2 linked regions of the Dinghuibacter silviterrae genome follow. The main gene of each other region encodes a partner of the protein of the gene in region 2 in a complex. Links are inferred from orthologs where the notes say so. Each region holds a gene or a part of one and is shown on either strand. Other genes may lie near its edges.

Region 1 (3,023 bases), on a different replicon or contig from region 2:
GCCAGCCCTAAGGGCCCGGTTCCTGCCCTAGTCCTGGGTTACCAGTTGAATCAGGTTGGTCACCGTGGTCCCGCCGTCGAAAACCTTTACCAGTTTCTTGTGGCGGTCATATATGGCCAGGTAGGGCACATATTGAGAGCCATAGTGACGGGAAAAGAAAAACTCGTAGTCCCGGCCCATGGTGATGTTCTTATAGTCCGCCAGTTTATAATAGAAGTAGAAATTCTTCATTTTGTCGAAGGGCAGCGAAGTGAGCATCACGAACCGGACGCCTTTGAGGGAATCCATTTTACTCAGGATCGCCTCCGTCTGGTGCTGGCAGTGTTCACAATCAGGGCTGAAATACATCAGCACGATGGGTTTGCCCGACGGCAGCTTTTTGGTATTGAAAATGGTGGTGCTGTCCACTTCCAGGATATTGAATGATGGAAGGGTTTTGTCGGATTGATAGGGCAACTGGGGCTCCTGGGGCTGCTGGGGCGATGTTTGCTGGCTTTTACCGGGAACGGCCATCAACAGACTGGCAGCCAGGGCCAGCAGGTATAGGTTTTTCTTCATTCTGCAATTAACAAAAAAGAGGTGGTATTTTGTGATCTATATATATTTGCGCACTAAATACCCTTTTTTTGTAAACTTTAACTATGGCAAATACTTCGGACATCAGGACGGGTTTGATCATAAAATTGGACGGCGGGTTGTATTCCGTGGTCGAATTTGGTCAAAACAAAACGGCCCGTGCTGCGGCAAAGGTTTGGGCAAAGCTCAAGGGCGTGGACAATGCACGCACCATCGAACACACGTGGAACTCCGGGGACACGATCTTCCCGGTAAGGGTAGAAAAAAAGGCTTTTCAGTTCCTTTATAAAGACGATTCCGGGTACAATTTCATGGACAACGAGACCTTCGAACAGATCGTCATGGGGGAAAATCTGGTGGACGCGCCCCAGTTCCTAAGGGACGGCCAGGAAGTGGCCGTGCTGATCAACGGGGAAACCGAACAGCCCATGGGCGTGGAACTCCCCGACAAGATCGTCGTCCGGGTGACCTATGCAGAACCGGGGGTGAAAGGGGATACGGCCACCCGTACCCTGAAACCGGCTACCGTCGAGACGGGGGCCACGGTGATGGTACCGCTTTTCGTGGACGAGGGGGAGTTGATCCGCGTCAATACCAAGACCGGTGAATATATCGAGCGCGTCAAAGAATAGGCCGCCCGACCTTCGGCGATCTTTGATCGCCTGCGGTCCGCCCCCTACAGGGGCCCTTTAAAACCCAAAACACACAAACCCATGGATTTCAAACAAATTCAGGAGCTCATCAAGATCATCAACAAATCGAACATTGGTGAGATCAGCGTTGAAGAAAAGGACTTTAAGATAACGATCAAGCAAAAGGAAGACCAGGTTCATACCGTAGTAGCAGCTCCTGCACCCGTCCAGGTGCTCCCTGCGGCACCCGCGCCGGTTGAAACGGCAGCACGCCCCGCGCCCGCACCGGCGCCGGCGCCGAAATCGGACAACCTCATCACCATCAAAAGCCCCATGATCGGCACCTTCTACCGTAAGTCCTCTCCGGACAAGCCGAACTTCGTGGAAGCAGGCGACGAGGTAAACCCGGGCAAGGTCGTGTGCATCATCGAGGCCATGAAATTGTTCAACGAGATCGAGAGCGAGGTCAGCGGGAAGATCGTAAAGATCCTTGTCGAAGACGCCTCTCCCGTGGAATACGACCAACCGCTATTCCTGGTCGAACCCTAATCTGAAGCTGATGTTTAAAAAAGTATTGATTGCAAATCGTGGGGAAATCGCGTTACGGGTCATCAGGACGTGCCGGGAAATGGGCATTAAGACCGTAGCCGTATATTCCACCGCGGATAAAGATAGTTTGCACGTCCGTTTTGCGGACGAGGCCGTGTGTATAGGAAAACCTGCCAGCTCCGACTCCTATTTGAACATCACCCGCCTGATGGCCGCCGCGGAGATCACCAATGCGGACGCCGTTCATCCGGGGTACGGATTCCTGGCGGAAAACGCCCGTTTTGCAGAGATCTGTACGGAACACGGGATCAAATTTATCGGACCCACCCCGGCGATGATCCGGTCGATGGGGGATAAGATCACCGCCAAAGAAACCATGATCAAGGCCGGCGTGCCGGTCATCCCCGGGAGCGACGGTCTCCTGGAGAGCCTTGATCAGGCCAGGTCCATTGCACACGACATGGGCTACCCGGTGATCATCAAGGCTACCGCCGGCGGCGGTGGTAAAGGGATGCGCGTCGTATGGGAAGACAGTGAGCTCGAAAGGGCGTACAATACGGCCAAGGCCGAGGCCCTGGCTTCGTTTAAGAACGACGGGATCTACATGGAGAAGTTCGTGGAAGAACCCCGGCATATCGAAATCCAGGTTGCCGGCGACCAGTACGGCAAGGTGTGTCACCTTAGCGAGCGCGACTGTTCCATCCAGCGCCGCCACCAGAAACTGGTGGAGGAATCCCCTTCCCCGTTCATGACACCGGAGCTCCGGGAGAAAATGGGGGAGGCAGCCATCAAGGCGGCTTCCGCCATCAACTACGAGAGCGTGGGCACCATCGAATTCCTCGTGGACAAACACCGCAACTTCTACTTCATGGAGATGAACACGCGGATCCAGGTGGAGCACTGCGTGACCGAGGAAGTCATCAACTACGACCTGATCAAGGAACAGATCAAGATCGCGGCCGGTGTACCCATCAGCGGGCGCAACTATATCCCCGAAATGCACGCCATCGAATGCCGGATCAACGCGGAAGATCCCTACAACGACTTCCGTCCGTCCCCCGGCAAGATTACCGTCCTGCACCAGCCGGGCGGGCACGGGGTGCGTGTGGATTCCCACATCTATGCCGGGTATGTCATCCCTCCTTACTACGACTCCATGATCGGGAAGATCATCGCCGTGGCCCGGACCCGGGAAGAGGCGATCGACACCATGAGCCGCGCGCTCAGCGAATACGTCATCGAGGGCGTCAAGACAACCATACCGTT
Region 2 (2,872 bases):
CTTCCCGGTAGACCAGGGCATAGAGCACAGCGGCGGTTCCGCCTTTGCCCCCAATCCGATGTATTTCGACCCGGAAAATATCATCCGGCTGGCCGTGGAAGCGGGTTGCAGCGCCGTGGCCTCGACCTTTGGCGTGTTGGGCATCATGAGCCGGAAGTATGCGCACCGCATCCCTTTTGTGGTGAAGATCAACCACAATGAATTTTTGAGTTACCCTAACCGTTACGATCAAACGCTTTTCGGGACCGTACGCAGCGCCTGGAACATGGGCGCCGTTGCGGTGGGCGCGACCATTTATTGGGGCAGTGCCGAGAGCGACCGTCAGCTCAAAGAGATCGGGGAAGCCTTCGAACTGGCCCACGAGCTGGGCATGGCGACCATCCTCTGGTGTTATACGCGTAACGCCGCCTTCAAGGTGGACGGCGTCGACTATCATACCTCAGCGGACCTCACGGGTCAGGCCAACCACCTTGGCGTGACGCTGCGGGCCGACATCATCAAACAAAAATTACCCACCAACAACGGCGGCTACCTGGCGCTCAAATTCGGCAAAACGTCTCCGTTGGTGTACGAAAAACTGACCACCGACCACCCCATCGATCTTTGCCGTTACCAGGTGCTGAACTGCTACAGCGGGCGCGTGGGCTTGATCAATTCCGGCGGGGAATCCAAGGGCGCCTCGGACATGGCGGAAGCCGTCACTGCGGCCGTCGTCAACAAACGCGCCGGCGGGATGGGCATGATCATGGGACGCAAGGCTTTCCAGCGGCCTTTCAACGAGGGTGTCGACATTATACAGGCGGTACAAGATGTGTATTTAGAGAAAAAAGTTACCGTCGCATAGGAAAAATCCCGACATTAGCGGTTTAAAAAAGGAGCTAGCGATGTCCCAACATGAGGAGGATTTCGAAGTAAACCTTACCGGAGAGGAAGGCCAGTCTGAAGAATCGAAGACCCGATGGTTTAAGCGGATCAAGAAGGGGATCCAGACCAGCACCGCAGAGAAAAAGGAAGTGCCGGAGGGATTGTGGACGAAATGTCCGCAGTGTAAGTATACCTGCACGATGATCGAACTGAGGGAAAGCTGGTTCGTTTGTCCGCAATGCAACTACCACCATCGCATCGGCAGCGCCGAATATTTCGAGCTGTTGTTCGACAACAAGGAATATACAGAACTTTTCGCGGACATCCGCTCCAAGGACTTCCTGGGTTTTACGGACCTCAAACCTTATAGCAAGCGCCTGGAGGAGGTGTGGCGTAAAACAGACCTCAAGGACTCCATACGCGTTGCCACGGGCAAAATGGCGTGTGAAGGAATTGTTGTGGCCTGTATGGACTTCGAGTTCATCGGGGGCTCCCTGGGCAGCGTGATGGGGGAAAAGATCGCCCGTTCCGTGGATTACTGCCTGCACCACCGTCTTCCGCTGCTGATCATCTCCAAATCCGGGGGCGCCCGTATGATGGAAAGCGCTTTTTCCCTGATGCAAATGGCCAAAACCATCGGTAAGCTGACCCAGCTGGCGGAAGCAAAGCTCCCCTACATCTCCCTGATGACGGATCCCACCTTTGGGGGCGTCACCGCCTCGTTTGCAATGATGGGCGACCTTAACATCGCGGAACCCGGCGCCCTGATCGGCTTTGCGGGCCCCCGGGTCATCAAGGAAACGATCCGCAAGGAACTTCCCGAAGGTTTTCAACGAAGCGAGTTCGTCCTGGAACACGGCTTCCTGGATTTCATCGTGGACCGCAAGGTGATGAAGGAGCGGATTGCTGAGGCGCTGATGTTGTTCGCGCACTAGCTATACCCTGCATAATGAAGGCTTTCCTGTTCACCCTTTGCTTGCTGGGCAGCGCGTTTTTGCATGCCCAGGATACTGTTCTCCGTTTCCCGGTTCCGGACGCCGCGGACATCGTGTCCGCCCGTTTAGTGACACCCGCTTCCGGCGGCGCTTCCTGTCTTGCCCTGGACATGGGGCAGCAGCAACAATACATCCTCCTGGACAGCCAGTGTCAGGTCCTTCATCAGTTTACAGAGAAAGGGGATCCCGCTTCCAATATGTTTTTCCTGGACCGGGCCTGCCGGTTGGGCACAGCCGTCAGGGGGAATGTCTATCACCATTATTTTACCATACAATCGCCAAGACGGGAGGAAACACTCTACGACAAAGTGATCGATTTTTCATCCCATACGACCGAAGAAGTCCCTATCCTGAATCCCGCCCAAAGCTCGATCCGCATGGGCTTTTTCCTGGATAGCGAGGGCAAACCTTACCTCTTGTCGTCCTCACGGTATGGACACGCGTTGTATTTCGAAAGGCAAGGTCCGGGAGGGGACATTCTGCTTGACAGCATCGTGTTGGATAAGATAAAGCAACCGGCGTTGGCCATGGGCTATGTGCACTATGTTCCTGAAGGGAGTGCCCAACGGCTCGACCTCAATGCCGGGGCCACGCTGGCCTTTACACGCGGGCGTCAGCTGGTGCTGGTCGCCCAGCACCGGAACACCGATCCATGGTTCATGATCGTGGACCTCGAAACGTTCCAGGCGCATATCAAAGCGTTGTCGGCCCTGGCTGCCTTTAACGACATGGACACGACCCAACCCTTCTCCATTAGCGCCAGCATCTTAGGTGACAGGTTTTTTGTCTTAAAAACACAAAAGGCCCAAACCGACGTCGGAATCTTCCAGATCCCCAGCCTGGATATGCTGGGGGACGTGGCCTTGAATGAAACCAATGCGTCGTCTTTGTCACAAACGCCCATCCAATACAATTCCTGGCAATCGGGCAAGCACGACATCATCAACGACTATTCCGCAAAACAATTTTACCAGGACCTCGTCGCCAGCCGCGCCGGGCTGGCCGCCGGATAT

The links. The genes of interacting proteins can lie anywhere in the genome.
Region 1: the proteins of accD (region 2) and accB are in contact, whole or in part, in a solved structure (PDB 8UXZ), measured with the Escherichia coli proteins. The link is inferred for Dinghuibacter silviterrae from one-to-one orthologs.

What each region holds. Positions count from the first base shown.
Region 1 is NZ_SODV01000001.1:1,834,697-1,837,719, forward strand. The notes cover bases 76-3,023. They hold accB (acetyl-CoA carboxylase biotin carboxyl carrier protein), read left to right. Parts: upstream 76-1,289; coding sequence 1,290-1,757; downstream 1,758-3,023. Other genes in these bases: EDB95_RS08240 (TlpA family protein disulfide reductase), read right to left, coding at 76-558; efp (elongation factor P), read left to right, coding at 642-1,208; accC (acetyl-CoA carboxylase biotin carboxylase subunit), read left to right, coding at 1,699-3,023. Outside these bases: EDB95_RS08235 (thiol-disulfide oxidoreductase DCC family protein), read left to right, coding at 1-31; more of EDB95_RS08240, read right to left, coding at 28-75. UniProt on the Escherichia coli protein: This protein is a component of the acetyl coenzyme A carboxylase complex; first, biotin carboxylase catalyzes the carboxylation of the carrier protein and then the transcarboxylase transfers the carboxyl group to form malonyl-CoA.
Region 2 is NZ_SODV01000002.1:2,022,542-2,025,413, reverse strand. What follows is about bases 45-2,841. They hold accD (acetyl-CoA carboxylase, carboxyltransferase subunit beta), read left to right. Parts: upstream 45-884; coding sequence 885-1,799; downstream 1,800-2,841. Other genes in these bases: EDB95_RS25475 (hypothetical protein), read left to right, coding at 1,814-2,841; EDB95_RS25485 (class I fructose-bisphosphate aldolase), read left to right, coding at 45-844. In the rest of the region: more of EDB95_RS25485, read left to right, coding at 1-44; more of EDB95_RS25475, read left to right, coding at 2,842-2,872.